DNA from 2 places in the Luteibacter sp. 9133 genome. Region 2 is predicted to be linked to the other one. Evidence: riboswitches for the same ligand, from Rfam matches in the RefSeq annotation. Region 2 holds a riboswitch; the other holds the start of a gene.
What was found. Region 2 has a riboswitch for cobalamin ahead of FA87_RS01145 (ribonucleoside-diphosphate reductase subunit alpha). Riboswitches for the same ligand answer to the same signal wherever they lie in the genome.
Positions count from the first base shown of each region.

Region 1: another riboswitch for cobalamin. It lies ahead of metE (5-methyltetrahydropteroyltriglutamate--homocysteine S-methyltransferase); the one in region 2 lies ahead of FA87_RS01145 (ribonucleoside-diphosphate reductase subunit alpha).

Region 1 covers NZ_JUHO01000001.1:3,600,312-3,604,733, reverse strand. The annotation lists gene metE (5-methyltetrahydropteroyltriglutamate--homocysteine S-methyltransferase) at 1-1,668, opposite strand, end outside; cobalamin riboswitch at 1,863-2,080, opposite strand; gene FA87_RS15735 (glycosyltransferase) at 2,171-3,472, shown strand; gene FA87_RS15730 (aldo/keto reductase) at 3,494-4,422, opposite strand, start outside.
Region 2 covers NZ_JUHO01000001.1:307,319-311,740, reverse strand. The annotation lists gene FA87_RS01150 (response regulator) at 1-1,835, opposite strand, end outside; cobalamin riboswitch at 2,030-2,241, shown strand; gene FA87_RS01145 (ribonucleoside-diphosphate reductase subunit alpha) at 2,398-4,422, shown strand, end outside.

The DNA.
Region 1 (4,422 bases), 3.3 Mb from region 2:
CATGCCCTTCATCGGCCTGGCGGTCAGGGACTGGGCGTATGCGGACCAGGCGACGGTCATCGCGGCGGGACGCGCCACGTCACCGAAGACGATCGGCGGCTTGACGCAGCGCGAGCCGTAACTCTGCACCCAGCCCAGAGACGTGAACGCGTAGCCTTGCAGCTGTTCGCCGAAGTACTCGACCATGTCGTTGCGCTCGGGCTCGCCGTGCACGAGGACATCGAGGCCCGCTTCTTCCTGAAACGTCACGGCGCGCCGCACCTCCTCGCGAAGCACGGCCGTATAGGCCCCGTCGTCGAGCTTGCCCGAGCGATGCGCGGCACGTGCAAGGCGTAGTTCCGTGGTCTGCGGAAACGAGCCGATGGTGGTGGTCGGCAGGTCGGGCAGGCCGAAGCGCTGCTTCTGCACATTCGCGCGAAACGCGTAGGCCGAGCGGCGCTGTCCGAACTGGGGCGTCAGTCCACGTACGCGCGCCCGCACGTCGGCGCGCAGCACGTCGGGAGAAAGCAGACGCGCCGCCACCGTCGCTTGCTGACGCGCGAGCGCGAGCTGCGCCGTCTCGTCGCCGACGGCGGCATCGGCGTAGCGTCGCAGTTCGGCGATCTTCTGCCGCGCGAACGACAGCCAGTCGCCGATCGAACCCGGCAGGTGCCTTTCTTCCGACGCATCGATCGGCACGTGCAGCAGCGAGCACGACGTCGACAGCCACAGACGCTCGTCGCCGAGGCGCTCGCGTGCGCGGGCGATGCGCGGCGCGATGGCGGACGGGTCGCTCAGCCAGATGTTGCGGCCGTCGAGCACGCCGGCGGACAGCACACGACCGGCGGGAAGCGCGTCAAGCACGGCATCCAGTTGCCCAGGCGCGCGCGCTAGATCGACATGCAGGCCGGCGACGGGCAACGACGCCGCCAGTTCGAGGTTGCCGCCGAGCTCGCCGAAATAGGTCGCGAGCAGGATGCGGCCGCGCGGCCGTTCACCGATGGCGGCATAAGCGCCGCGATAGGCCGCCTGCCAGTCCGGCTCGAGATCGAGCACGAGGGCCGGTTCGTCGACCTGGATCCAGTCGGCACCCGCGTCCGCGAGCGCATCGAGCAAACCGCTCCACGCCGGCAGCAACGCGTCGAGCAGCGCGAGGGGATCGCTGCCGTCGACGGTCTTGGCCAAACGGAGGAAGGTCAGCGGACCGAGGAGTACGGGGCGCGCCGCATGGCCGAGGGCGACGGCTTCACGATATTCCGCGACGACCTTGTCGGCACGCGTGGCAAACGACTGGCCCGCCTGCAGCTCGGGGACGATGTAGTGGTAGTTGGTGTCGAACCACTTGGTCATCTCCAGCGCGTGCAGGTCGACTTCGCCGTCCTGACGGCCGCGTGCCATGGCGAAATAGCCGGCCAGCGGATCGCGCTGATGGAGTGCACGGTAGCGCGGGGGAATGGCGTCGACCGCGACGGCGGCATCGAGCACATGGTCGTAAAGCGAGAAGTCGTTGACGGGAACGCTGTCGGCTCCCGCGTCGCGCGCGAGGCGCCAGTGGCGTTCGCGGAGCTGACGGGCGACGGTGAGCAGGTCGTCGGCGCTGGTTTCACCCCTCCAGTGACTTTCGAGCGCTCGCTTCAGTTCGCGGCGTCGGCCGATGCGGGGAAAACCGGGGTAGGTAACGTGTGGCATGTGGATGATTCCTCTTCGTGGCAAAGAGGAGGGAAGGGCGGTTCGTCGCGGACGCACGTGCACTGCCACACGGAAGGTGCGGCAGCGTGAAGGCGTCATGCGGCTTACCGTCGACCTTCGCCCCCGCGGGCGAACCGGACCCTCGCGCGAACGCGACGGCCCAGGTCGGGCAGGGCACACGCACCCATGACGGCACGCGCGCCCAGGCCGGCGGCAGGTCTTCGGGCTCGTGGATGTGGCACCTGGGTGCCGCCTTGCGTGTCGCTTCCCGGATCGCCATCGATCCAGTGCTGATGACGCGCTCGTCTCCACATACCGCTGCGGGGCAGCGCCGGATTCTCACCGGCTTCCCTCTTAGCTTTTATCCTTCTATTCGAATAGAGAGATAAAGACCGCTGGCGGCCCAGAGGTTAGCCCTACGGACGGGGCAGGTCAACGAGCCAGGCATGCATCGCGTCGACATGTCGCCCGCGACGATGCGCCAGGGCATCGGGAGTAAGGCATGGCGGCAAGGCACATCGTGATGGCGACGGTGGGATCGCAGGGTGACCTGTTTCCGTTCCTGTCCGTGGGGCGGGAGCTGGTGGCGCGGGGCCATCGGGTCACCATCGGTGCCCATGCGATTCATCGCGAGGCGGTGGCGGAGGCCGGGCTGAGGTTCGTCCTTGCCAGCGGGATCGCGGAGCCCGAGGACAAGGCCGCCTTCGCTGCCCGGGCGTTCCATCCGCTGCGCGGTCCGCGCTTCGTCGTACGTGACCTGGCTGCGGAGGATGTCGCGGCGAGCTACCGCGCGCTGGCGCCAGTATGTCTGGAGGCCGATGCGATCGTCACCTCGACGCTCGCCTTCGCCGGCCAGATTCTGGGCGAGACGACACGCGTGGCGTGGTTGTCCGCCGTCCTGTCGCCCGCGGTGTTCCTTTCCGCTTTCGATCCGCCGGCGACGGGCATGGCGCGACTCGACCGTTTCTTACGTGCGTCGCCGCGTCGTGGCGCATGGGTGCGCCGGATCGGCGAGCGGGTGACCGCACCGTGGACACGTGCCGTGCGCAGCTTCCGGCAGTCGCTGGGTCTGGCGCCGGTGTCGGTGTGGGGCGATCCGTTTCATCGCGGACAGCACGCGCGCGATGGTGTGCTGGCGATGTATTCGCCGTTGCTGGGTCACGCGCCGCAGGATGCCCCGGCGCACAGCGTGGTCACTGGCTATTGCCGTTACTCGCCCTTCAACGAAACCCTTCCCCCGGAGCTGTCGGCGTTTCTCGACGCGGGTGACGCGCCGATCGTGTTTACGCTGGGATCGGCGGCGGTGCACGCGGGCGAGGCCTTCCTTCGCGAGAGCATGGCGGCGGCAGGCGCGCTCGGACGTCGTGCCGTCTTGCTCACCGGCTCGCCCGAGATGCGCGCGCGGTTGCCCGACACGTTGCCAGCCGGGGTGATGGCTGTGGAATACGCGTCACACGGTGCACTGTTCCCGCGCGCTTCCGCGGTGGTACACCACGGGGGTGTCGGCACGACGCAGGAGAGTTTGCGCGCGGGGTGTCCGGCGCTCGTGGTGCCGCATGGCTTCGATCAGCCTGACAATGCGGCGCGTGTGCTTCGGCTGGGTGTGGGCGGTGTATTGCCCGCTTCGCGTTACCGCGCTGACCGTGCGGCGGCGAAGCTGCGCGTCCTCCTGACTGACGAAGGCGTGGCCTCGCGCGCCCAGCGCGCGGCTGAAGTCATCCGGGCCGAGCGAGGCGCGTCGCTGGCCGCGGATGTGATCGAACAGGCGATGGCGCGGCGAGACCGCCCTATGGCAACAACATAGCCGAACTGCCGCAAGCAACGCTTACTCGAACCCTGCGATCGCCCGCGGCGTATAAGCCTCCTCCAAAGCTGCCGTCTCTTCCTCGGTCAGCTCCAGATCGATCGCCGCCACCGCATCATCGAGATGCTGCGGCTTCGACGCCCCGACGATCGGCGCAGTCACGCCGTCACGATGCGCCACCCACGACAATGCCACCTGCGCACGAGGCACGCCACGCGCATCGGCCACCTTCTTCACCGCCGCGACGATGGCGCGATCCGAGTCTTCCGTGGCGTTGTAAAGCGTGCCGCCGAAGACATCGCTCTTCTGCCGGTCGCTGCCCTCGTCCCAGTCGCGCGTCAGCCGTCCGCGTGCCAGCGGGCTCCATGGCAACACCGCGATGTGCTCGTCGATGCAGAACGGAATCATCTCGCGCTCTTCCTCGCGCTGCAGCAGGTTGTAGTGATCCTGCATGCTGACGAACTCGGTCCAGCCGTGCATCCGCGAGGTGTAAACCATCTGCGCGAACTGCCACGCATACATCGACGAGGCGCCGAGGTAGCGGACCTTGCCGGCCTTCACCACGTCATGCAGTGCCTCGAGCGTTTCCTCGATGGGCGTGGTCTGGTCGTAGCGATGGATCTGCAGCAGGTCGATGTAGTCGGTACCGAGGCGGGCCAGCGAATCGTCCACCGAATGGAAGATCGCCTTGCGCGACAGGCCGCCGCCGTTCGGTCCCTTGCGCCAGTGGAAGAAGGTCTTGGTGGCGATCACCACCTCGTCGCGTTTCGCAAAATCTTTCAGGGCGCGTCCGACGATCTCCTCGGATGTGCCATCGGAGTAGGCGTTGGCCGTGTCGAAGAAGTTGATGCCAAGGTCCAGCGCCTTGCGAATGAAGGGCCGGCTCTGTTCTTCATCGAGCGTCCAGGCGTGGTTTCCGCGGTCGGGAACGCCATAAGTCATGCAACCGA
Region 2 (4,422 bases):
TCGAGGATGTCGTGCGGAATACCGGTACCGGTATCGGTCACGGCGAGCATGACGTACTGGCCCGGACGCAGGTCGCCGTGTGCCGTGGCATAGGCCTCGTCGAGCAAGGCGTTACCGGCTTCGATGGTGAGCTTGCCCTGCCCGTGCATCGCGTCGCGTGCATTGATCGCGAGATTCAGCAGCGCGTTCTCGACATTGGACGGATCGACCAGCGTGTTCCACAAGCCACCGGCGATGACGGTCTCGACCTCGATGGCCTCACCGAGCGCGCGGCGCAACAGTTCGTCCATGTCGCGGATGAAGCGACCGATGTTGACGACCTTGGGCGCGAGCGGCTGACGCCGGCCGAAGGCGAGCAACTGGGCGGCCAGCTTGGAGCCACGGGTGACGCCGGCCATCGCATTGGCGACGCGCCGCTCGGCCCGTTCGTTGCCCGACACATCCGCGCCAAGCAGCTGCAGATTGCCGCTGATGACTTGCAGGAGGTTATTGAAATCGTGCGCGACGCCACCGGTCAGGTTGCCTATCGCATCCATCTTCTGCGCCTGGCGCAGCTGTTCCTGGGCGGCATCCAGTTCAGCGTCGCGTGCGCGCTCGCTGGTGACGTCACGCGCCACGGCGAAGATCATGCCCTCACTCGGGACCGCCCGCCAGGACAGGTGCCGGAAGCCACCGTCCGCGGTGCGGTAGCGGTTCTCGAAACGGAGCGTAGCCACACCGTCGGCCAGCTGCTCGGTTTCCTCACCAGTGCGCCCGGTGTCGTCCGGATGCACGAAGTCCAGATAGGAGCGGCCGATGGTGTCGCGCTCGCTCCAGCCGAGAATCGCGGTCCACGCCGGGTTGACCGAGAGCAGGCGGGTGTCGGTGTCGGCGACGACGAGGATGTCGCTCGACAGGCGCCAGATGCGGTCGCGTTCCAGCGTACGTTCGGCGACCTGACGCTCCAGACTGTGCGCGAACTCGAGCAGCTCGGCCTCGGCGCGACGGCGCTCCACCGCGACGCGCGTGCGATGGGCGACCTCGCGGACGAAGTCGATCTCTTCTTCCGGCCACTCCCGCGGGCTTTCGTGGTTCAGATAGAGCAGCGCCACCGTGCCGCCACGCTCGGTCACCGGCATGTTGATGAACGAGGTGGCGCTGATCGACGCCAGCGCGTCCGCCGTATGGATCGTGCGCGGGTCCTTGTACGCATCGGACACGACCGCGGTACGGCCGGCCTTGATATCGTCGATGTAGGAGCCGTATTCACGGAAGTTGAGGACACCGGCGATCGTGACGATGCCCGGCGCGTTCCAGTCGCGCTCGATCGTGATGGTCTCCGCGATCGTGTCCACCGAGCCATAGCCCGCACGGCTGACATGAAGCGCGCGGCCGAGTACCTCGGCCACGCGGTAGGCGATCTCGGCGGGATCTTCGACTTCGCGGAGGATGTCGCTGACCTCGATCAGCGCCACACGACGCTCTTCGATGGTGCGCGCGGCCTCGGTCTGCCCGGACAGCGGGCGGATGCTCACCACGAAGGACGCCTGGCCCAGCGCCGAAGCGCGCCACGGCTCGATCGAGACCCGCCAGGTGGCGCCCTCCACAGAGCCCAGGGCCAGCTCTCGGACGCCCCCGGCGTCAGCAAGCGACAAGGCGGTCTCGAGGCGAGACCGGCTTTCCTCATTCCACCAGGTCAGAAAGCCGCACGCACCCGCGTCGCGGAGGCGTGCCGTCATCCAGGCATTGGCATACAGGAGCTCGCCATCCGCCGTGACGGCGGTGAAGCCGAAGGGCAGCGCGTCGAACGCATCGGTGACCAGGGCATGTTCCTGCAGCGCGAACGTCAAGGTCATCTAGCGAGCGATCCTATGAGGGATCGCAGATGTTATCGGTTAGAGGTCATGCGCTTTGTGTAGACGATCTTCACAAAACCCTCATGGTCCTCTTCGTCGCGGGACGGGAAAGGGGTTGCAAAAAATCACTTGCGGCGGATCAAGCACATAGCGGCGACACCCTACATCTTGTGTTGACGCTGCCAACCCCCGCCTATATGGTGTGTCCCGTTGGTGTCCGGAGAGGCGCGACTGCCCGTCGGACTTAATAGGGAATCCGGTGCGAATCCGGAACTGCCCCGCAGCGGTAAATGGAAACGATCCCGTTCAATGCACTGGTCCTTCGGGGGCTGGGAAGCGACGGGTAGGCGGACCGAAAGGTCCATGTCCATGAGTCCGAAGACCTGCCAGCAATCGGTGCCCGGGAGGCCTCGATAGTGGTGACGGCTTCCGCGGGGAAGCACGTCGCGGACCGGAGCCCCTTCGCGGCGCGCTCCGTCCCCGGCCGTTTCCCGCATCAGCCCCATCCCTCACGAGCCAGCCGACCGGGAACGGGTGATAGAACCTGGGGCGAGCCAAGACAATGACCACGATGGATTCTTCCGCGCGCGAGCGCACCGAGACGGCCGATGCCGCCGTCTCCGCCAATAACACCACGGACAAGGCGCCTGCCGCCGGCTACCGCAACGACCCGCCGCCGGCGTTCGCGCTGACGCCCCCGCACAACCCTGGCCAGATGCGCGTCACCAAGCGCAACGGCGGCCAGGAAGTCGTCGACGTGAACAAGATCGTGCGCGCGGTGACCCGCAGCGCCGACGGCCTGTTCGCGGTCGACCCCATGCGCGTCGCCCTGAAGACTATCGGCGGACTCTACGATGGCGCCACCACGCAGGAACTCGACCAGCTGTCGATCCGTACCGCCGCGGCGCTCACCGCCGAGGAACCGGAGTACGGCCAACTGGCCGCACGCCTGCTCGCCGCCTTCGTCGACAAGGAAGTATCCGGTCAGGACATCCAGTCGTTCTCGCAGTCGATCTCCACCGGTTTCGACCTGGGCATCCTCAACGAGCGTCTGCGTGACTTCGTCCAGGTCAATGCGCGCAAGCTCAACGACGCCATCGACACGACCGGTTCGCGCCGCTTCGAGTACTTCGGCCTGCGCACGGTTTATGACCGCTACCTGCTGCGTCACCCGACGAAGCGCTTCGTCATCGAAACGCCGCAGTACTTCTTCATGCGCATCGCCTGCGCGCTCGGCGGAAACGACGTGGCCGAGACGCTCGAGCTGTATCGCATGCTGTCGTCGCTGGAATACCTGGCCAGCTCGCCGACCCTGTTCAATGCCGGTACGGCGCACGAGCAGCTGTCGTCGTGCTTCCTGCTGGACTCGCCGCAGGATGCCCTGGAGTCGATCTACGCCAAGTACGGCGACGTGGCCCAACTGTCCAAGTTCGCCGGCGGTATCGGCCTGGCTTACTCGCGCATCCGTTCGCGCGGTTCGCTGATCAAGGGCACCAACGGTCATTCCAACGGCCTCGTGCCCTGGCTGAAGACGCTGGACGCCTCGGTCGCGGCGGTGAATCAGGGTGGCAAGCGCAAGGGCGCCGCCTGCGTGTACCTCGAGTCCTGGCACGCCGACATCGAGGAATTCCTCGAGCTGCGTGAGAACACCGGCGACGACGCGCGCCGCACGCACAACCTCAACCTGGCCAACTGGGTACCCGACCTCTTCATGCGCCGCGTGGAGACCGACGGCGACTGGTCGCTGTTCGATCCGAAGATCGTGCCGCACTTCGTCGACACCTGGGGCGCGACGTTCGAGGCCGCCTATGAGAAGGCCGAGGCCGAGGGCCTGGCTGCCAAGTCGATCAAGGCGCGCGAGCTGTACGCCCGCATGCTGCGCTCGCTGGCACAGACCGGCAACGGCTGGATGACCTTCAAGGACCGCTCGAACGCCACGAGCAACCAGACCGCGCGTCCGGAAAACGTCATTCACCTGTCCAACCTGTGCACCGAGATCCTCGAAGTCACCTCCGAGGGCGAGACCGCCGTGTGCAACCTCGGCTCGGTCAACCTGGCCCGCCACGTGGTGGACGGTCAGTTCGACTACGAGAAGCTCGGTACCACGGTGCGCACCGCCGTGCGTCAGCTCAACCGCGTCATCGACCTCAACTTCTACCCGATCGCCACGGCGAAGACGGCCAACATGAAGTGGCGTCCGGTGGGTCTGGGCGTGATGGGCCTGCAGGACGTGTTCTTCAAGCTGCGCCTGCCCTTCGACTCCGAAGAAGCGCGCAAGCTGTCCACGCGCATCCAGGAAGAGATCTATTTCCACGCGCTGTCGATGTCCAACGAGATCGCCGAGCGCGACGGTGCCCACCCGGGCTTCGACGAAACCCGCGCCGCCAACGGCGAGCTTCAGTTCGACTACTGGCCGGCGGCCACGCCGACCGGCGTAGAGGGCCGCTGGGCCGAGCTGCGCGAGAAGATCAAGGCCAAGGGCCTGCGCAATTCGCTGGTCATCGCCATCGCTCCGACCGCCACGATCGCTTCGATCGCCGGCTGCTACGAGTGCATCGAGCCGCAGGTGTCCAACCTGTTCAAGCGC